DNA from 3 places in the Paenibacillus sp. FSL H3-0457 genome. Region 3 is predicted to be linked to each of the others. Evidence: predicted binding sites of a transcription regulator. Region 3 holds the regulator's gene; each other region holds the start of a gene.

Region 1 (7,696 bases), 2.3 Mb from region 3:
GAAACCGCGTACACGGCGGCGCTGAGCATGCAACCCGGCAGCATGGCTGCATGGCAGCGGCTGTTGTTGCTGGCCGCAGCCACAGGGCGGCCGCATGCCATCGCTAGCGCAGCCGCTCGGATAAGCTTGCCGCCTGCGGCATGGCAAGCGTTGATCCCGGCCGCGCTTGCCGCGCATCGGCCGGAGTGGCTGCTACGCCATGCGGCGGCGCTTGCTGGCCCGTTGCGGGCACAGCCGCTTGCCGTCGGGCTTGCGCTGGCCCAGCTGGGCGAGGACGCCGCGGCTCGGGCGGCTTTGCAGCCCTGGGCGGCGCATGCGCAGCACGGGCCAGAGGCGGCCCTTGCGCTATGGGCGCTGGGCCACAAGCAGCCCGGCGGGCGCAACGCCCGAGCGGCGGCTCGCCATGCGGCAGCGCTGCCCGCCGCGGCCCACGCCGCCGAGGCGCTGCTGCTGCGCGGGGCCACGGCCCGCAGCAGCGGCCTGGCGTGCAGCCCGCCCCGCGCCGCAACGCCCGGCGGCTTGACCGCGCCCGCGCCTAGCGGCATGCTCGCGGCTGCGCAAGCGCTCATGCGGCGTAGGCGCCTGGGCCGCATGGCTGCGCCTGCTGCAAGCCCTGCCGCCTTGCGGCGCGCTGGCGTTGCTTGCAGCGCTTCCGCCTGCGGCACGCTGCGGGTTGCTGCGCGCACCCGCGAGCGTCCGCGAAGGGCTGCTTGCGCTATGCGGCACGCCTGACGGCGCGCAGCAGCCCCAAGCGGACGAAGTGCCCGCCTCGGAGCGCACCGCTCACGCGCTCCTCGCGGGCACGCTCGCGCTGCTCGCCGGGCGGCAGAACCTGGCGCGTGAATGGGCCAAATCGGCCCAACTCACTGCGCGGCAACCTGCCGCTACAGGTCGCCCGGCGACGACAATCTCGCCGGGCCTGCAAACCCTGTTGCGCCTGACAGCACCCGGCGCAGCCTATGCTGATGAATACACCAACCAGTGCAACATGTTACTGGTACACCTATAATTTCCTTTAATCTTTAATCTTTAATCTTTAATCTTTAATCTTTAATCACTAATCTCTTATTCCTAGTCCTAGTCCCCAACCTCCAACCCCTGTACATCCCCACATATTCTTGTAATAGCCCATCCGATTGAAATTGCAAAAGCAACGGAGCTACCGGTAATCGGAGCATTGCCCGAACCGTGTATTGTTCCGTTGCTAATGGGTCGAGCCCTTAAGCTCTTAATTTTCCCCTCTGCACTTAACTCAGCGTAACCCAATTTCTCTCAACCTTTGCATATCACCGCTCGAAAACAGCGGATCGGCGTGCCGTACATGTCAGACCAGATGGCATCGTCTGGCTCTTTCACATTCAGCTTATCTTCAATGGTTAATCCGGTGACAGCCATGATTGTCTCCAGCAGATCCGGGCGCATCTCGGGCACATCGAAGGTAGCAATTAACTGTCCGTTTGGTTTCAGCACCCGAGCGAATTCACGAAAAGCTCGCAGCATCGTGCCTGTATCCAGATGCTCCAGTACAGAGATACAGAACACCCGATCAAACTTACCCGACTCGTACGGAAGCTGGGCCAGATTGGCCTTTGCACGGTGCAATCGCGTGAGAGTTGATTCTGGCAGATCCTGAGCGGCTTGCTCGCCAAAATCAGAAACAATATCCAGTCTTATCGCCTCTTCAGACAAAATACGTTCATCCCAGTCACAAGCGTGAACCTCGCGGCAGTGTTCTGCAAGCCAGAATTTGAACGGATGGGAGATGCCGCAGGCTGCATCAAGGACGACATCATCTGGACGTGCAAACCGCCGGGCCCATTCATATTCGTAGGGACGGCTCCACCATGCCGGATGCAGCGGGAAGACCAGTGTGTCCGTTTTAGGGTCACTTTGCCGAATGTATCTTGATTCCATGAATTCCGTTGCCTTGGGCGTATCCATCATCCCCGAATTCCCTCCTTTAATCCTGTCTCTGCCAAAAAAGATTCCAACACCGTGCTCCACCGGCTCCGCCACCTGGACAAATCATAGGACAGTGCAGTCTCTCGCGCATAGATTCCCAGTCGTTCTCGCTCGGCCCGATCCTGTACAAGACGTACCAGTGCAGCGGTTAGTTCCTGCTCACCAGGAGGTACCAGCAGCCCATTAAAACCATCCTGAATCAGATCATTCAATCCGCCAACATTGGAGGCAATTACCGGAAGTCCACAGCTCATCGCTTCCAGACAGGCATAGGAGGTGCCTTCCGAGAACACGGTTGGAATTACGGCGATATCTGCCTGATGGTAGGCCTCCCGAATATCCCGGAAATCATACGTGCGCTGGTTAATTCGCTCCGCATGTGGATGAGTACGATGCCAGTAACGAAAGACTCTCCCGACCGTGCTGCCTTCGACCAGTTCCCCGGCAAATTCAACCTCCAGATCTGGAAAGGCTCCAAGTAGTTTATCCGCCGCCAGCATCATTGGAATAATACCCCGCTCCATGCTGATGCGGCGTGGATAGATAATGCGAATTGGGTGAGGAGAGGTTATACGGGCATCCACAGTTTTCTTTTCAACCTGTCCCTGAATCCGACCATTAACCTGATACTCAGCATCTGCTTCTACTAGAATCTCCGTAGCCCAATCCTTTGAATTCCGGTGGTTATGAGCAAACCTATACGTTTCGCCATCTGCCTCGACTTCTTCCAGTTTCGATAAATTCAAATGGAAATCTACCGTTTCTTTCTCCTCTCGTTCTTGATCGCTATCTGTATCCCCACCTCCATCTCCGTTAGCCTTACCACTGTTCGCTCCATCACGACTCATTCCACCCTTGCCTTCTACAGCTTGCACCCCTGATATAACTGCACCAACATTTTCTTCATGACTCGCCAGATCATTCTTCCATGCGACAAGCCATTCGTCTTCCTGTTTCTGCTCGAAGGTTCGTGTTGGCGGGGCTGGTGTGAAATAGGACGTATCCACAGCGTTGGGAATAAGGACAACCTGCCTTGGATCGGTATAGGTGCACGCAGCCCGGCAAAAGGTCTGGAAATGGGAATCCACGGATACAATGCGCACGAGTCCATCCAGAGCCAGTTGAATATGTTCCGCGACTTGTTGTTTGGTCTCCAGTGGCAGTCTGGGACGATCCCAGTTAATGCCGTGACAGATGCCAAGACTGCCGGGTTTGTAGGTGATGGGTTGCCACAGACAGCTGGCATAGATCACTGGGCCGCGCGCTGCTGCTGCCATCCGGTCAAAGGCTTCCGGTACATTATCCATGTCGTACGAATAACCAAATACGTCAATCTGCTCCGTCCGAGTCTGGAATGCTTCAAAATAAGAGAGCTGATGAACCTCGGGAATATGCCCGAGTCCTCGGATGACACTGCACAGATCCAGAATATAACGTTCCAGTCCACCACCAAATACACGACCGAATTCCCGGTTGTACCCGTCGGTGAAACTATGCGTCAGAATACTCACCACGCCCATCTCACGGTCCCTCCTTCCAGGGAATCAGCCGAGGTTCCGGATCGAGAATAGACTCGTAATGTGCAAGATTGCCCCACTCACCGCCAGGATCAATGCGCTTGTAACGCAAATATTTACGAACCCGGTCCTCGAGACTGCCTGCCCATCCGAGATGCTGAACCTTCAATTCCGTGCTGACCCCAGGCAATACCGTGCAGGACAAGGGGAGGCGGGGAACATGATGATTCTGTTGTGGATAAAAATAAGGATATCCAGGCATATATCGTACAAGTGAAGCGGTATGCCGTTTGTGCAGAGACCAGAGATCATCTTCCCGGTAGTGGGTCCGGCCACCCCACATATCGTAGAATCGGAATGCAAACCAGTCCGCATACTCCTGATTAATCAGAGTGCGTATGGCTTTCTTGGCCTCTGAGCTGTACAGCTCATCCGCATCAACTGAGAGCAACCAGTCGGGACATGTTCCCGCAGCCGCTTGCCACAAGGTGTTGCGAAGTCGCCATTCCTCGGCGAACAGTGGTTTCTCCAATACCTCCAGACGGACCACCTTTGGATAGGCTTTGCATATGTCCGGTGTTCCGTCTGTGCTGGCATCGTCCACAATGACGATCTCATCCACGAATTCACTCAGATCATGCAATACTTCTTCAAGGTATCGGCCGCGTTCATTGCGAACCTGGAGCATGGCGGTCAGCTTGTTGCCTTTGCTTTTGCGAACCCGATGAATGGAGAAAGGCTCTTTGAATACACTTGTTTCCTCTTGTGTTACAGCAGCATTCTGTTCTGCCTGACCTTGTGAATCATTCCAGTGATGCACTTGGCTTCGGATGTCCTGCGTTGGTTGTGCATGATCCGGGGTGTGATCTCCATTTTCCAATGCGTCTGTATGTGTTCGATCGACTGTTTCGGTTGGCGTGTAAGTGGTTTCAGTTCGGATATCCCTGTGCACCATTGGTCCATTCAACTGTTGTCTACGCTTCTTTGGGTCCAGCATCATGGCACCTCCCCAAGCAATTGCTGTACAGCATGATCCAACAGCTCCAGCTCCACAATCCGGGCCAGCGCATCTTCATCCTCCAGTGCTGTCTCAAGGAAATGTCGGACTGCCCCGTGTCGTTCCCCTCGCAGTGCCAGCGCACTGCCGGATAATTGCTGATAATCCCGGCGACTGGCATCATCCTGAATATCGACTGCATGCACCAGAGCCAGTGCTTCTTCCACACGTCCAGTCTCCTGGTAAATGCGGAATTTCCAATGTCTCGCCGTTTCTCCGCCAAGTTCGTCCAGGATACGCAGGGCGTTTCCGTAATCATCGTTCATACGGAGTAGTTCCGCTCGTACAAGTTGATCTTCTCCTGCCTCAAACCAGCGACATAACTGTTCATAATGATGCCGTTCTTGTTCATCTGCTGCACTAATTCCATACACCCGCAGGGCGTCCTCCAACTGTCCAGCCCGGGCATGGATGGCAGACAGGAATCGATAATGGGAGACCACACAATCACTGCGACCATTCATGACCGCATGGGTGAAGGCCTCTTGCAACGAATGGACGGCCCGCGGATCTTCAAGCAAGTACTCATAGGCTGCCAGCAAAAAGGATATCGTCTCATGTGCACCTGCTTTGGCACGGAGCTGACGGTAGAAGTCGGCACGTACACTGCATTGAAGCAGGGTGACGCTATCTGGAGTACCTGACAGGATCTGCCGCAGCGCATGCAAGAAGAGCAGTTCGTAGTCCCGGAGAGGGACTTCGAGATCATCCCTTTGCATCGTACCCGCAGGTGCAGGGTCTTCTCCGCCCAGCCAGATGGCACGTACGCCTTGGAATAACAGCTTCATATAACGTGTCTCGGAGGATGTGCCGACCAGATCGGCGATGCCGACGAGTTTGGAAATACTGCTCTCCCATAGCGGAGATTCTGCTTCGTTTCCAGCAGGCTCAGGGAGCAGGGCAATACATAGCTCAGGCTCCAGCGAAGCTGTAGCCATTAGCCAGTAGGGATGGGCGACTACGGCTACGGTGCGAGGTTCCAGCAATAGCTGTTCGGCTTCAGGGAGGGAGATGACAGTAATGACCGGAGGTACATCTTCTGTTTGCGTCAGGCTGCTGACATAGTAGACCTCTCCCTCGATCGACAGCAGTGCAGCAATATCGGGATAGGGAAAGGATGACCAGCCTCCTTTGCGAGGGAAGAGAACATACCGGACAGTGGGCTGTGTTGTACTGGGCTTATCCAGGCTGGCTTCGGCGTCTTCACCTGGTAGTGGTGCAGGTTTTTCCATGAATAGTTCACCTCACCTTGACTGTAATATGGAGCGTCTTCGCTCTGCATGTGCTTCATGCTTTCACTTCATATGTAAAGCCCTCACGGTACTTCGCATGATATGCCTGAGACTAACATATGGGCATTCCGTCCCAAACATGAGTATCTTCCATGAATAGATGAAGCTGGCAAGCTGTGATAATAGGCTGAATTTTATCTTTTGTGTGACCAGGATCACTTTTTTTTGCTCTAGAGACGAAGATTGTGATAATTCTCACATGTATAAAATAGGTAATCTGGCACAATACGTTCATCAACGTATTTGGCGGACAGACAGCGAAGGTGCAGCTTCAATGCCAGATACGCATACTGCGAAGTGAACAGAAAGAAGGGGTAACGGTATGGATCCGATTATGTTATCGCGTATCCAATATGCACTTACAACGATTTTCCATTTCTTTTTTGTCCCGCTATCCATCGGTCTTGTACTGTTGGTTGCGATTATGGAGACGTTGTACGTTGTTAAGGGTAAGGAGATCTACAAAACGATGGCGAAGTTCTGGGGCAAGCTGTTCCTGATTAACTTTGCCGTCGGGGTTGTCACAGGTATTTTGCAAGAGTTCCAGTTCGGCATGAACTGGTCCGAGTACTCCCGATTTGTCGGGGACGTATTCGGTGCGCCACTGGCTATTGAAGCGCTACTGGCGTTTTTTATGGAGTCTACATTTATTGGATTGTGGATATTTGGCTGGGATCGTTTGTCCAAAAAAGTGCATCTGGCCTGCATCTGGCTGGTGTTTGTTGGCACATTCCTGTCCGCGCTGTGGATTCTGGCAGCCAATTCATTTATGCAACATCCTGTTGGGTTTGAGATTAACAACGGCCGAGCTGAGATGAATGATTTCTTTGCACTCATCACAAATGGTCAGCTTCTCGTCGAGTTCCCACATACAATCTTTGGGGCATTGATGACAGGGGCCTTCGTCGTAACCGGGATCAGTGCCTACAAATTGATGAAAAAGCAGGATGTGGAGATCTTCCGCAAATCGTTTAATATCGCGATCATTATCGCTCTTGTTTCTTCATTCGGCGTCGCATTCTCGGGTCACTTCCAGGCGCAATATCTGGTGGAGACACAGCCGATGAAGATGGCAGCCAGTGAGGGCACATGGACAACGACAGAAGATCCGGCACCATGGACGGTGGTCGCCTTTATTGACCCGGATAAACAGGAGAGTACGGGTGAGATCAAAATCCCCGGATTGCTCAGTTATCTGTCCTACAGCAAGTTCTCCGGTAGTGTCAAAGGTATGAAGGAACTTCAAGCTGAGTATGAACAGACGTATGGACCGGGGGACTACATCCCGCCGGTACGGACAACATTCTGGAGTTTCCGCATTATGATCGCAGCGGGTGGTTTAATGATTGCATTGGCGCTATACGGTACGTTCCTAGCCATGCGTAAGAAGCTGGAGGTCGCTGGAAAGTGGTTTATGCGTCTGATGGTGTTCGCCATCTCCCTGCCGTTTATCGCCAATACGTCAGGTTGGATTATGACCGAAGTAGGAAGACAGCCATGGACGGTATTTGGCTATATGACAACCGAAGCCGGGGTCTCGCCGAACGTATCCGCAGGAATGATCCTGTTCTCGACCATCGCTTTTACCGCTGCGTATACGGTTCTCGGAATCGTGATGGTATACCTGTTCGTACGTGAGATCAAAGCAGGACCGTTTGCGGTCGAGAAGCCAGAAGATCACGATGAATCGGCCGATCCGTTCGGCGTGGATGGAGGTTATTCCGTTGTCACTAAGTGAGTTGTGGTTTTTGCTGATTGCCGTATTGTTTGTTGGTTTCTTCTTTTTGGAAGGTTTTGATTTTGGTGTGGGGATGTCTACAGGCATTATTGCCAAAACAGATCGTGAACGCCGGACCCTGATTAACTCA
Region 2 (7,696 bases), 2.8 Mb from region 3:
GCTACTGGGCAAAGGAGCTAATGGCATCGTTTTTCTTGTCCAACGGGGTGAAAATGGCAAACACTACGCGCTAAAAATGGGATTTGATCCGGTTGATCTGCAATCGGAAGTCAATGTGCTCAAATCTTTTCAACTACAGCGTAATCATGAGGCCCTTCGGCAGAGCGGCATTCCTTCCTATCTTAAAGATGTGGATGATTATGCCGTTCGTGGCCGGGATATTCCCTTTTATGTGATGCGTTACGTTAGAGGTGAGGCACTTCATCACTTTATTCGGCGTCAGGGGACAGACTGGACACTTCTGGTGGGACATAGACTCTTGCAGAAGCTGGCACAATTGCATCAGGCGGGATGGGTGTTTGGTGATCTCAAACCTCAGAATGTGTTGGTATCCGACTATGGGCAGGTGGAATTGATCGACTACGGCGGAGTTACGTCTATTGGTCGAAGCGTCAAACAGTTCACCGAATGGTATGATCGGGGCTTCTGGAATGCAGGCAGCCGTACGGCAGATGGTACCTATGATGTATTTGCATTTGCATTATTGTTGATTCATGTACTTGAAGCAGACGCGCTCAAGGCACTGGCAGCCGAGGGATTACCGCAACTGCGAAGTGTGAATCAGCTCGTAGCGCTGGTGGAGCGCAGTGAACGACTGGGTCCTTTTCGCAATTGGACAACTCAGGCATTACGAGGTCAGTTTCGTGATGCAGGTCATGCGGCACAAGGGTGGAAGGAAATGATGGCACGCCCCACGCCTCTCCGCCGTCGTTCCAAAAGTACCACACCGCGCTGGCTTAAAAACGCATTCGCTGTATCTGTGATATTACTTATTGGAGTGCTCATCTATGCACTACTTTTCTGATCTGTGAGAGTGCATATACATAACGCAAGGAATGAGGAACAGGTATGGAGGCTTTACGCTGGAACATGCTGGTGAAGAACGTGCTGGATGCAGCGGAAGAGCATCAGTTATGGGTTCCCGGGGATCGGATTGTCGTCGCAGTATCGGGCGGGCCGGACTCGGTAGCTTTTTTGCATATCATGCACGAGATCAGCAAGCGGCATGTGCCACTTGAATTGATCTGTGCCCACGTGCATCATGGCTTCCGGAGTGAATCTGATGATGAAGCGGAGAAAATGATGGAACTGGCACAGCAGCTTGGTATTAAATTTGAATGGACCAAGGCCGATGTACCTTCATATATGGAGTTGACGGGTCAAGGACCACAGGAAGCAGCCCGCAACAAGCGATATGCCTTTTTGCACGAAGTGGCTTCCAAATATAATGCGGCAAGCATCGCTTTGGCACATCATGCCGATGATCAGGCGGAGACAGTCATGCTTCATTTGATTCGTGGAACCGGCTTGTCGGGACTCTCAGGAATGAAGTTTAAAAGACGAGAAAAAAATGTGGAACTTATTCGTCCATGCCTTCGTATAAACAAGACAGACCTTGTAGAAGCTTGTAATACCCAGGGTTTTATGTATTTCAATGATGAGAGCAACGCCCTGCGTAAATATCGGCGTAATGCCATTCGCTTGGATGTGCTTCCTTTTTTGGGGCAGTATAATGGACAACTCACGCCGTCATTGAATCGGCTTGCCGAAATTGTGGGTGATGAAGACGATTTCATGGAGCAGAGTGCATATGACACATACAGGTGTCTAGTGCAGGTGAACGGCGGAAGGCAAACCTTTGAGGTGCCTTCCTTCTTGAAGTTACATGTCGCTTTACAACGAAGGTTGATTAAACTAATATTGAATTATCTGCCTTTGGACAGTGATTTTGTCGACTTTACCCGTATAGAAACCATTCGACGCAAGGTCATGGAGACCCATGTGACGACCTGGAGCCTGGATATAGGACAGACACTCGCCTGCACTCGGGAGTATAATCTGATTTCTTTTGGCATACGGACGGACGTACAGGATCAATCTTACGAGTATCGTCTTGCGCAATGGAGTGGAACTTATGAGCTTTCACTCACCCCAATTAACCGGTATATTCGGTTGATGACGGTGAGTCCCGAGGACTATCATGTACCGGAATCGGCGGATCAAGCCGCGTTTGATGCGGATCAACTGCTTATGCCGCTGGTTGTGCGTTCACGGTTACCTGGAGATACCATGAAAGTGATGGGATTAAACGGAAGCAAAAAGGTGAAAAATATTTTCATCGATGAGAAAATCCCCCCATCTGTCCGTCCACGTATTCCTGTGGTATGTGATGGAGCAGGTCATATCATCTGGTTACCGGGTGTTCGACGGTCCAGTGTGGCTCCTGTCAGGGAGGGCACTTCCGCAATCCTGTACATGACTGTAGGCGATTCAGCGATTCAGGGGTAGTGGTTATGGTTCAGGTAAGGCTTTCATAGTATAACTTAGGAGGTTCGCACAGTTGCAGAACGACATTCAGGAAGTATTGATCAGTGAAGAAGAAATTCAGAGTAAAGTCAAGGAATTAGGCGCAACACTAAGTGCCGAATATGCAAATCGCAATCCTTTGGTCATTTGTGTGCTCAAGGGTGCGTTTATATTTATGGCTGATTTGGTTAAAAACATAACGGTACCTGTTGAAATGGATTTTATGGCGGTATCCAGTTACGGCGCTTCCACCAAGTCATCAGGTGTTGTCAAAATCATTAAGGATCTGGATGTATCCGTTGAAGGACGGGAAGTTCTGATTGTCGAAGATATTATCGACAGCGGACTTACACTCAGCTATCTGATTGAACTGCTAGAAAACCGCGGTGCCGAGTCGGTGCGAGTGGTTACGCTGTTCGACAAGCCTTCAGGCCGTAAAGTTGAGTTGGAAGCTCATTACACAGGCTTTGACATTCCTGACGCGTTCATCGTTGGTTACGGTTTGGATTTTGCGGAGAAGTACCGGAACCTGCCCTATATCGGGATTTTGAAGCCGGAAGTCTATAGTAGCTAATATCCTGCCCGACCCAAGCCTTGAGCTGTTCTTGGCTTCTGTTGAGAAGCCATGTCGGGCTATGTTAAAATAATTAAAGTGTCTCGAGAGGAGGTAGGGGATGAATCGGTTCATCCGGAATTCTGGTTTTTATTTGATTCTTTTTTTAGTTGTGGTGGGGATAGTCCAGTTCGTCAGCAATGGCGGCGAAGCCACCGATAATCCTAGATATGATCAGTTGCGTGCAGCGATCAAAGCCAACAATGTCTCTGAATTGACGGTTCAATTCAACGGTCAAACGTATCTCGTGACCGGTCAATACAAGAAGGCACCTGATGGCGCCAAATCAGAAAATTTCTCAACGTATATTCCTCCTACGGATGAGGCAATTAGTGAGCTTGTAGCTGCAAGTGAAACTAACAATTTCCAATATCATCAGGAGCCAATGAAAGGTGACAGCATCTGGTTGACGTTGCTGACTTCCTTTATTCCTTTGATCATTATGTTCCTGCTGTTCTTCTTCCTGTTTAATCAGGCTCAAGGCGGCGGCGGTAAAGTAATGAACTTTGGTAAAAGCCGTGCTCGTCTCTACAACGAAGAGAAGAAGCGGGTTACATTTGAAGATGTTGCGGGTGCTGACGAAGAGAAACAGGAACTTGTTGAGGTTGTAGACTTCCTCAAGGACCCTCGTAAATTCGCAGCAGTAGGTGCGCGGATTCCTAAGGGCGTATTGCTCGTAGGGCCTCCAGGTACCGGTAAAACATTGCTCGCTCGTGCCGTAGCCGGTGAAGCGGGTGTACCATTCTTCACTATTTCAGGTTCCGACTTCGTGGAAATGTTTGTCGGTGTCGGTGCATCACGTGTTCGTGATTTGTTTGAAAATGCGAAGAAAAATGCCCCATGTATCATCTTTATCGATGAGATTGATGCTGTAGGACGTCAGCGTGGTGCTGGTCTCGGTGGTGGTCACGATGAACGTGAACAGACACTCAACCAGTTGCTCGTTGAGATGGACGGATTCGGAGTTAACGAAGGTATTATCATCATAGCCGCAACGAACCGTGCAGATATTTTGGACCCTGCCTTGCTGCGTCCTGGACGTTTTGACCGTCAAATTACGGTTGACCGCCCTGATGTAAGAGGTCGTGAAGCTGTCCTGAAAGTACATTCCCGTAATAAACCACTGACCAACGATGTGAAGATGGATATTATCGCGAAACGTACAACAGGTTTCTCCGGTGCAGATTTGGAAAATCTCTTGAACGAAGCGGCGCTGATTGCAGCACGTCGTAACCGTAAAGATATTTCCATGAAAGAAGTCGACGAAGCGATTGACCGTGTTATTGTTGGTACGGAGAAGAAAAGCCGTGTCATCAGTGATCGCGAGAAACGCATTGTTGCTTATCATGAAGCAGGTCATACCATTGTAGGATACTTCCTGGAACATGCCGATATGGTACATAAAGTGACCATCATTCCGCGCGGACGTGCGGGTGGATATGTAATCATGTTGCCAAAAGAAGACCGTATGCTGGTTACCAAGCAGGAATTGCTGGATAAAGTAACCGGACTTCTCGGGGGTCGTGTAGCTGAAGAATTGTTCATCGGAGAAATTGGTACTGGTGCATACAGTGACTTCCAGCAAGCGACAGGTATTGTTCGCAGCATGGTTATGGAATACGGTATGAGTGAGAAATTGGGACCTATGCAATTCGGAAGTTCACAAGGACAGGTATTCCTTGGTCGGGATATCGGTCATGAACAGAATTACTCAGATTCCATTGCTTACGAGATTGATCAGGAAATGCAACGCTTTATCAATGACTGTTATGAGAAGTGTAAGGACTTGCTTGTTAAACATTCAAAAGAGATGCACCTGATCGCTCAAACTTTGCTTGAGGTTGAGACTTTGGAAATGGATCAGATCAAGCAATTGATCGAAACAGGTTCTTTGACTCCAAAAGCAGAGAATGACAATGATGGTGAAGGCACACCAACTGAAGGCGGAGAGCCAATCATCGACACCATCGGTGATGTGCGTGTTCGTATTCAAGGTAAAGATGAAACGCCTGAGCCACCAGCCGGAGATATTCCAAACGAAGCTCCGAATCTGGAAAAGGGTAATAACAATAACCCGGATGATGGCGGAACGAAGCCAACGTCTTAATGCACAATACATCTGGCTATAATAGCAGGTGAAATCAAGAGAGCCCTCGGGGCTCTCTTTTTTTATCCATTATTTTAAAAGAGGATAGATAAAGATAAACGGGAGTTAGATGGCGAACCAGTTAGCAAACAGGTGGTTACAGCGCTGTTCCGGGCCTTTTTCATTTATTGACAGAGTCGTGAACGTTGTGTAAATTAGTTGTTAAACCGCTTGTGATTCGTTTCTCAAGCGAAGATAACGACTTAGGTTAGCCCACGAAACAGCGCATGACGCTGTCCCGATAAAGGAGAGGATCACAGGTGGAAGCTCTGGCTTTAGAGCGCAAGGCTGAGATGAACCGCGAGCTGCGTGAGCGGCTTATGGTGTTGAAAAAGGAACGTAATGCCATTATTCTTGCCCATTATTATCAACGTGACGAAGTACAGGAGGTTGCCGACTTCCGTGGAGATTCATTTCTGTTAGCCCAGAAGGCAGCACAAACAGATGCGGATGTGATTGTTTTCTGTGGTGTTCATTTTATGGGTGAAAGCGCTAAAATTCTGGCGCCAAATAAAACAGTTATTATCCCGGACGAACGTGCGGGCTGCCCAATGGCAGATATGGTGAATGTGGATGGACTACGCAAATTGAAAGCACAACATCCTAATGCCAAGGTGGTTACGTATATCAATTCCTCGGCTGAGATCAAAGCAGAGACTGACATCTGTTGTACATCAGCGAACGCAGTCCGGGTTATTCAATCGGTGGATTCCGACGAAATTATCTGGGTACCGGATAAAAACCTGGGACATTATGTGCAGCAGCATACAGACAAGAAAATGATTATCTGGGAAGGTTACTGCAACACTCACGATATGCTTACAGTCAAAGATGTGGTGGAGATGAGAGCCAAGCATCCAAATGCAGAGTTTGTTGTCCATCCAGAGTGTCGCCCTGAGGTTGTAGAAATGGGTGATTTTGTAGGCAGCACAACAGCTATTCTGGAGTATTGCAAAAATTCATCAGCGAAGGAATTTATCGTAGGTACCGAAGATGGTACAGGATATCAGCTTCGTCTGGATAGCCCGGATAAACAGTTCCACTTTGCTACCAAGTTCCTCGTATGTCCCAACATGAAGGTGAACAACTTGAAGAAACTGGTGAAATGCCTGGAAACGATGAAGCCGCAAATCTACGTGCCACCGGCCGTTGCCGACAAAGCCAGAGAATCACTAGAGCGTATGTTGTTGGTAAAATAGGATGCGCTACTCTTGCTCCAAGACAGGTGAATAACATGATACCGCAATATTTAGTTGATTTCGATCTGTCTGCGCTACCCATGGTAGAGACGGATGTACTGGTTATAGGCTCAGGGATTGCTGGTTTGTTTACTGCCATTAAGGCAAGCGAACAACAACGTGTATTAATGATCACGAAGAAGTCATTACTTGAAAGTAACACCAGATATGCGCAGGGAGGCATCGCTGCGGTTATTGCTGAGGATGATTCGCCTGCTTACCACTTGCAGGACACACTTGTAGCAGGAGCGGGCTTATGCCGCTCCGAAGCGGTAGAGGTATTGGTGAATGAGGGGCCGGACGGAGTGAAGGAACTGATTCGTTTGGGTACTTTATTTGATCTGGAGAACGGCGAGTTGGCGTTGACGCAGGAAGGTGCGCATAGCCACCGCCGTATTTTGCATGCTAACGGAGATGCAACAGGATATGAGATTGTACGTGCGCTTGCTGTTGAAGTGAATGAGCATCCCGGGATTGAAGTTTGGGATGAGCATTTTGTTGTTGACCTAATTACGGATCGAGATCGAGGGGAATGCATTGGCGCTCTGGTTCAGAAGGATGACGGATCGCAAGTGTTCGTGAAGGCACAGGCAACCGTTCTTTGTTCTGGTGGGGCAGGACAACTGTACCGATACACGACGAATCCCGATGTAGCTACTGCCGATGGTGTAGCCATGGCTTATCGGGCTGGGGCTATTGTTCGTGACATGGAATTTATCCAATTCCACCCCACCTCTCTATGTTACCCTGGGGCCCCGCGTTTCCTTGTGTCAGAAGCCGTACGCGGCGAAGGAGCATATTTGCGCAATGTGAAGGGTGAGCGCTTCATGGATCGTTATCATGCCCAGCTTGAACTGGCCCCACGAGATATCGTGGCACGAGCGATTGTTAGTGAGATGGAGTCCACCAACAGTACCTTTGTGTACTTGGACATTACACATGAACAGCCAGAGATGATCAAGCATCGGTTCCCTACCATATATGAGACTTGTATGCGTTATGGATTAGACATGACAACGGACTGGATTCCCGTTGCACCTGCTGCCCATTACATGATGGGTGGAGTGAAAACGGATTTAAGTGGAGAGAGCAGCATCTCCCGATTATTTGCTTGTGGCGAGGTGTCTTCTACAGGAGTGCATGGAGCCAACCGCCTGGCAAGCAATTCTTTATCAGAAGCGATTGTATTTGGGCGGAGAATTGTTGATCGTATTCAATCTCTCCCTCCGCTTGGTTTATTACAAGCAAGAGGGGCTAAGCCTTCATCTGTGGACATGAATAACATGAATAACATGAATAGCAAGATCATGAAAGAGCAAAAACCTATATCTG
Region 3 (7,696 bases):
CAATGACCATGTCGCAAGTTCCAAGTTCAGCTAAATGAGCTACCTTGGTAATGCGGGAAAGAATTAATTTCTTCTCCGCTTTTGTAATCGCCCATTTCTCTAGTTGTTTATCCAGATTGGTTTCGATCATGTCATATGCATGATCCAGCTTTTGTGTTGTATGCTCCACGAGAAGCACATCAAGTCCTTTGGCTGCGAGCATCTGGGAAATACCTTGCCCCATCGTACCGCCGCCGACAACTCCTATTTTTTTGAAAAACATGGTTCTGCTCCATCCTTTCGGTTCTCTATTTCTCTATTGTACCCTGTTCGCCGAAAATTACAAATTTCGACCCAACATATAATAATATCTTAGCACGAGTGAAATGTAAAAAAAAATAACCAGCATAAATAAATTATGCTGGTAGAAGGGCACTGTCACGAAATTGACAACGAAATTGCTCGCCAGACAAAACTTCCTCACGAATCAAGATGTCGAGTGAATTGTCGAAAATTGTCCGTTGTTCTTCAAGTAACCGCTTTGTCTGTTCCATCAGTTCTTGCAGAATTAATTTATTCTCTCGCATCAGTTCCTCGGTTGTGACCATATCCATGTTCACAATACCAAGTGAAGTCAACCCCGAAGCCATCATCGTCTGTACAACATTGGTGGCCTGATCAAAGTCATTGCGTGAACCTGTGGAACGACCACCGTAGTACATTTCCTCCGCAGCTGCTCCTCCGAGTGCAATCATGATCTGCTCTTCCAGAAAGCGCTTCGTATAGAGGAACTGTTCCTGTTGCGGGTTATGACGTACATATCCCAGCGCCTGACCACGCGGACTAAGTGCCACCTGGCTAACACTGCCTGGACGAACGAGTTCAGCCATAATGGCATGTCCCAACTCATGAATGGCGACCCTTTTCTTCTCTTCCACGCTCGACTCACGGTCTGTCTTCTCACCCATCATGACTTTATCAATAGCCAGGGATAAATGCCGCTGTTCGATGTTTAACAGCCCGTCTCTCATGGCGTATATTGCTGCTTCGTTCATCACACTTTCGAGCTGTGCACCGGAGAAACCATATGATTCTTCCGCTGTTTTCTCCAGATTAACTTCCTTCAACAGAGGTTTGTTCACCGCATGCAGTTCCAGAATATGCTTTCTGCCCTTTTTGTCAGGCAAGTCCACTTGAATGTGGCGGTCAAAACGTCCCGGTCGCGTCAGGGCGCTATCCAGCATCTCTTTACGGTTCGTTGCAGCGATAACCAGAATTCTTGGCGTATCAGAAGAATAGATTCCATCCATTTCCGTCAGGAGCTGATTCAGGGTCTGATCGTATTCACGCTGTTGACCACCCTCACGTTTCCCCCCGATGACATCGATTTCATCGATAAAGATAATAGCGTTTTCCTTATTTTCCTTGGTGGCACGGGTTCTCGCGTCCTTGAACAAATCCCGAATTCTGCTGGCACCCACACCAACATACATTTCCACGAACTCACTACCCGATGCTGCTACAAAAATAGAATCGGTGTAATGGGCAGCAGCCTTGGCCATCAACGTTTTCCCTGTCCCTGGAGGGCCCGTCAGCAAGATCCCTTTTAACGGGCGAATCCCGAACTTCCGGATTTCTTCATGTTTGATCAGAAAGTCAAGCGCTTCACGCAATTCCTGCTTAGCACTGTCTTGTCCGCCAATTTCTTCAAAAGTAAGCTTGGAAGGTCCTTTTTTCTTCCGTTTACGTTCCTGTGCAGCGCCTACTGTAATCCCGCCACGCATTTGCATCATGAACAGCAAAGCTCCGACAAGCACTGCTGCAATCAGGATCGGAACAATATTAACACCAGTAAAAGCAAGGAAAATAATCAATACGGGAAAAAATCCGATGGCAACTTCTTTTGTCCACTTAGGCATTAGGCCACACTCCTATCTGACCGGGCACACGCGGCAGAATAATAAACTTGCTGGCATCTCCGTCTCTGAGACTGACATATACATTGTTGTCATCCATCGCTGTATTTACCTTCATTCCATTCGTCGCCATCTTGGACAACGTTGGTGTAATCTCGGTGTATTGCTTGTTCTCCATCGCCTGAGCTACGGTGAACATCGCATCCCCCCACCAACTTTCCAGTGCTTCACTGGAATGATCCACAACATCCAACTTTAGTGAGCGTGTTCCAATCAGGGTCTGTCCTTCTTTGTGAATATATTGTACCAGTCTGCCCAAATCAACATCAGGTTGCAGATCCAGTTTCAATTGTACGTCATTGCGGTTAATAGTTAATTGAACGTCATTGACTCCATCGTACTGGGTTACCATTTTTTCAATCGGATTCTGCACAGCCACCTGACGATATACAAACCAACCTCCAAACAACACAACGGCTGAAATGACGGCAGTTAAAGCAATAGGCAATACTTTTAGCTTCAAGTGAATTACCCCTCCCAGAATTTGGCCCAACCTACTGGCTTATTGGTATATACGAATATGTGCACATTGACTCCTGCGATAATTTTGACAGGTTTATTTGTTTTGAATGTAACTTTGAGTACATATCTGAGTATATCACATCGTATATACAATTTCGAAGGCGAAAATATGAATAAATTATTAATTTTAACTATTTAAATCAAATATGTTTACAGACAACACAAAGAACCGGTTCAGTCGGATATCCGTCTGCCGGTTCTTTCATTTCTTTAATTCTCTAGTTATCTCACTCTATCTTGTTCTAGCTGTTCGGGAGTGTGTAGACCAGGTCCACCTGTTCTCCGTTGCTAAAACGATAAAAGCGATAGTGGTTATGCGTACCGTCTTTATAATACACTTGCCACACATATATTCCATTCACAACTCCGGGCATGATTCGTTTAATCTCACCGGCAGGAACTTCAGAACTGAAGCGATTGCGTATCTGCGCTTCGGACATGCCATTCTGCAGCAGCTCACTGTGTACAGCGTTTGCACCCTTAACCGGTTGATTGTTTGCATCGAATTTAACCCAGACCATAACATCCTGGTTATCCTTGTTTTTGCCGATCAGGGTCCAGTAGATGTTGTCAGAGCCTTCTTTGTCTCCCCAGATGTACTTGCGCAATTCATCATAGGATGTAATGCCCAGTTGCTCCTGTGCTGCTTGTATGGCGAGCGCTTCTTCCTTGCGTTGGTCCTGCGTGACATGGACGTAATAACGCTGAAGTCCAAACAGAATCAGAACCAGTGCAAGCAGCGAAATCCATATCCACTTCTTTTTTTTCTTCAAAAGCCGAACTTCCTTTCCCTATGATGCTGTCCTGCAATTAACGAGCAAGCAGACCATCAAATGCCAATTGAGACTCACGCAAAATGCGTTCTTCATCCAACGTCAGACATTCGCCATGTTTCACCACTTGTTTTCCATCCACCCATACGTGCTCAACATCTTTAGCAGAAGCCGAGTAGATTGTATGTGAGATCAGGTCTGTATGTGGATAGAAATGTGCCTGTTCAATGTCCAAGGCGATAAAGTCAGCCTTCATGCCAACCTGGAGTGCTCCGGTATTGTTCAAGAAGATAGATTTGGCACCGTATGACGTTCCGAGTAATAACGCTTCGCCTGCTGGCACTGCCGTCGGGTCACCAGATACACCTTTGTGGATCAATGCAGCCAGTCTCATTTCCTCGAACATATCCAGGTTGTTGTTGCTTGCCGGTCCGTCTGTTCCGAGTGACACGGTAACTCCAGCTTTCAGCAACGCAGGTACCCGCGCAACACCGGAAGCGAGTTTCAGATTACTTCCCGGGTTATGGGATACAGCCACATCATGGCGGGCCAGAATCTCAATCTCTTCGTCATTCAGATGCACCGCATGTGCAACCAGGGATGGACGAGAGAAAAAGCCCAGTTTCTCCAGATGTGCCACAGGACGCAGTCCATAATCAGCCACGTTCTGCTCGACTTCACGAAGCGTTTCCGACATATGTGTATGAAGGGGAAGGTTTAGGTCGTTCGCGACCTGCACAAGCTTCTCTATGTAGTCAGGAGGGCATGTATATGGGGCGTGTGGCGAGATTACGGTTGTAATGCGACCATCTGCCTGTCCATTCCACTCACGTGCAAACGCTGCCGACTCCTCCAGCTTCCGCAATTGTTCTTCTTCCGAGCACAGCCCGATTACACCACGTGCCAGTGCTGCTCTAACGCCGGATTGCTCCACAACTTTGGCAACTTGATCCATGTGATCGTACATGTCCAGGAAAGCTGTAGTTCCGCCTTTCAACATTTCAAGCACTGATAGCGAAGTTCCCCAATATACATCTTCTGAAGTCATTTTCGCTTCCATCGGCCACATTTTTTCCTGCAACCATACTTGCAATGCAAGATCGTCTCCGTGCCCTCTGAGCAACGACATCGCTGCATGACCATGCGTATTGATCAGACCCGGCAGGAAGAACAGTCCTTTTCCATCCACTTTGGTACAATTTTTGTCTTCATCCGGCAATGTCTCACCAATATGCACAATCTTGTCATTCTCAACAACCATGTATCCGTGGACCACGTTCCATGTTGTGCCGCCTTCATTAACGGCAAATTTGCCGTTGTGAATTACCCATCTATTTGTTGTCATCTTCCTCGTCGTCCTTTCCAGTCTCCAAGTAATAGGCCAAACTAAGCAGATCCGTTGTAAAGTCAGCATGGTGAATGCGGATATGCGGCGGTGTTTTTAGAATGGTTGGTGCAAAATTAAGGATCGCTTCAATTCCTGATTCAATAAGCTGATCGGCTACATTTTGGGCTTCCGTATCCGGAACCGTGATAATTCCGATGCGAATGTTTTCCATTTTAACCGCTTCCGTCAATTCATCCATTGGTTTTACCGTCAAACTGTTGATTTGACTACCTATCTTCGGTCCATATGCATCAAATACAGCAACAATCTTCATGTTGTCTTTCAGATATGCGTTGTAGTTGGACAAGGCTTGACCGAGGTTACCCGCTCCTACCAGAGCTACATTAATTTGCTGATCGATTTTGAGAATGTGACGAATTTTTTCGATCAGATAGGATACATCATACCCGATCCCTTTACGACCAAAATCACCGAAGTAAGCCAGGTCTTTACGAATTTGGGCCGGATTCAGATCCAGCCTCTGTCCAAGCTCTTGAGAAGAAACAGTAGCCACCTCACGCTGATGCAACTCGTTCAAATAACGCAAGTATACAGGCAGACGTCGTACCACCGCTTCCGAAATTTTATCCGATTTCATTCTTGCTCCCCCTTACCAAGGCCACGATAAAATAATAGATGAAAAGATGAGCATTCTGTATAAAACTCAAAGATAAACGTGACATTTTATACGGAATGCTCCTTGTAATTTAGGTTATAAGTTCTTACGTGCAACTGCTTTAATCGGATACGGAAATATCTAATAAAGTTTAACGCCAAACGATAGTGTCATGCAATGATATAACGAACAAAACAACCATTATTTTTGTTCATTAGCAGGTTTTTCCAACCACTCGGTAATTCGTGGAACCATTTGCTCCGTGAGCATATGCTCCATTTTGGGACCAGGTAATGAGTACAAAAAGAATTTACCATAATACGCTTCAATCACCCGTGTATCATAAACAATGACAATTCCTCTGTCCTTCGCTGTACGCACCAACCGGCCAAATCCCTGCTTGAAACGAATGACCGCTTGCGGCACGGACAGTTTCATGAACGGATTTTTCTTCTGTTCCTGAAGCAACTCACTCTTGGCTTCCACCAACGGATGATTCGGTGGCTGGAACGGCAGTCGCACAATAGCGAGACAGGTTAGCGCCTCTCCCGGGATATCTACACCCTCCCAGAAGCTGCTTGTGCCCAGAAGTACCGTAGCTTTGGCATCTTGGAACCTGCGAGTCAATTTGGAACGACTTCCACTGTCAACGCCTTGACCAAGCAACGAGATGTCGTTGCCAGACAGTGCCTCCTTCAGCGGATCATAGACCTGTCGCAACATCTTGTATGAAGTAAACAGAACCATCATGCGTCCACGCGTAGCAATTGCCGTCTCTGCGAGTGATTGCACCAGCATATTAACAAAGTGCGCATCACCCACACTTCCCTTCACACTTGGGAAATCACGCGGAATCACCAGAAGTGCCTGATCGCGATAGTTGAAAGGTGATGGCAACATCGACGTTAATAGCCGATTGTTCTCGGCGGCTTCCTGCAAGCCAAGCTGTTCAATCATGAACTGGAATGACTTATCTACCGAAAGCGTAGCCGATGTAAGCACAACACTTTTCTTTTTATCAAAAAATAAATCCTTAAGTTGTGCACTCACATCTACAGGTACGGCATACAGCTGGAGAGATTTGCTGCGGAATTGGCCGCTGGCTTCCATCCAGTACACCGTTTTGGCGTCATCCATACGCATGAAGAAACGTAGATTCTCCTTCAATGTGGTCAGATCTTTCAGCAGTCCTGTAATGTCCGTGATCAGACTATCCGATTGATAATCATCCTGATCCTCTTTCACTTCAAGCAGCAATTTGTCCCCTTTGCGAACCAAATCGCCCAGAGTCACATAGATCTGGTTCTCCAGATCCTGCAACTCCTGCCATTTTGCAGGTTTCTGAGATGCTTTCAGACGCAGTGAAAATTGCCCCGTCTCTCCCGGTGAAGCATCACTTCGTTCAGGCAAGAGACCAAACAAGGCATCGCTCATACGATCCCACAGCTCCTTAACTTCAAGAGCGAGCGGGAACATCTGATCCACCATGGAGCCCCATTGCACCGAATTTTCATGCCCGGAAAACTGCGAACGAAGCATAGGTAGCTGACCATTACGACTGTCTTTAAATAGGCGGGTCAGTGTATGAACCAAGGTGAAATATTTCATATGCATTCCAAGATGTTTACCAGCGACATCCTCCAGATGATGTGCCTCATCGATCACAAGACTCTCATAGGCTGGCAGCAGCTGATGCGCGGCTTTCACATCCGTAAATAATTTGGAGTGATTGGTGATTACGATATCAGACAACCCTGCTTCATGTTTGGCACGATGGTAGAAGCATTTACGGAACCATGGACAGGATCTTCCCAGACATGATTCGGATTCACTCTGTACGGTCTCCCAGAAGTCCCCTCCGCGTCCGCTAAGGTTAAGTTCCTCATCATCTCCGGTTTCGGTCTGCGTAAGCCAGACGATCATCTGAGCAGCTGTGAAATAATCCTCTTTCGGTGTGGCGAATTCACGTTTATTGATTTTGTGTTCAAATTTGCGCAGGCACAGGTAATGTCCACGTCCTTTGAATACTGCAGCCTTAAACGGGAACGGAACCACTTGAGTAAGCATCGGAATGTCCCGCTCTCTCAATTGCTCCTGCAGATTGATCGTATGCGTGCTAACCATAACTTTCTGTTCTTGCTTCACACTTTCGTAAATAGCAGGCAACAGATACCCTAGAGATTTACCGGTACCCGTTCCAGCTTCGATCAAGAGATGTTTCTCTTCATCCAAGGCTTGCCTTACACTGCTGAACATCTGAGTCTGCGCTTCACGCTCTTCGTAATGATCCAGTGTATCCTTCAGATTCTCCCGAACCTGGTCCATAAACTGTTCGAAGCTTACACCATCGAGGGGGTTAGCCTCCCGCTCATCGCGTGGTGCACCAATATCGGTCCAATCACTTACATTAAGAGCAAGCTGACGATAATAGGTATGTCCGTCC

What was found. The regulator Rex, encoded in region 3, represses fermentation and respiration genes when NADH is low (regulators of the CRP and FNR family bind a similar motif). The targets are predictions, from matches to a motif close to TTGTGAAATATTTCACAA.
Region 1: a site for Rex is predicted at 6,012-6,029, ahead of MHH25_RS29065 (cytochrome ubiquinol oxidase subunit I). Genes of this name have one in related genera too.
Region 2: a site for Rex is predicted at 5,298-5,315, ahead of nadA (quinolinate synthase NadA). Genes of this name have one in related genera too.

What each region holds. Positions count from the first base shown of each region.
Region 1 is NZ_CP150283.1:6,609,611-6,617,306, reverse strand. It holds gene MHH25_RS29090 (hypothetical protein) at 674-1,009, shown strand; gene MHH25_RS29085 (class I SAM-dependent methyltransferase) at 1,273-1,944, opposite strand; gene MHH25_RS29080 (glycosyltransferase) at 1,941-3,482, opposite strand; gene MHH25_RS29075 (glycosyltransferase) at 3,484-4,479, opposite strand; gene MHH25_RS29070 (hypothetical protein) at 4,476-5,768, opposite strand; gene MHH25_RS29065 (cytochrome ubiquinol oxidase subunit I) at 6,151-7,566, shown strand; gene cydB (cytochrome d ubiquinol oxidase subunit II) at 7,511-7,696, shown strand, end outside.
Region 2 is NZ_CP150283.1:60,943-68,638, forward strand. It holds gene MHH25_RS00290 (serine/threonine protein kinase) at 1-865, shown strand, start outside; gene tilS (tRNA lysidine(34) synthetase TilS) at 910-2,349, shown strand; gene hpt (hypoxanthine phosphoribosyltransferase) at 2,402-2,941, shown strand; gene ftsH (ATP-dependent zinc metalloprotease FtsH) at 3,042-5,087, shown strand; gene nadA (quinolinate synthase NadA) at 5,387-6,325, shown strand; gene nadB (L-aspartate oxidase) at 6,361-7,696, shown strand, end outside.
Region 3 is NZ_CP150283.1:4,284,504-4,292,199, forward strand. It holds gene MHH25_RS18895 (3-hydroxyacyl-CoA dehydrogenase NAD-binding domain-containing protein) at 1-262, opposite strand, end outside; gene MHH25_RS18900 (AAA family ATPase) at 396-1,898, opposite strand; gene MHH25_RS18905 (hypothetical protein) at 1,891-2,418, opposite strand; gene MHH25_RS18910 (DUF5590 domain-containing protein) at 2,720-3,250, opposite strand; gene MHH25_RS18915 (amidohydrolase) at 3,288-4,595, opposite strand; gene MHH25_RS18920 (redox-sensing transcriptional repressor Rex) at 4,582-5,235, opposite strand; gene dinG (ATP-dependent DNA helicase DinG) at 5,455-7,696, opposite strand, start outside.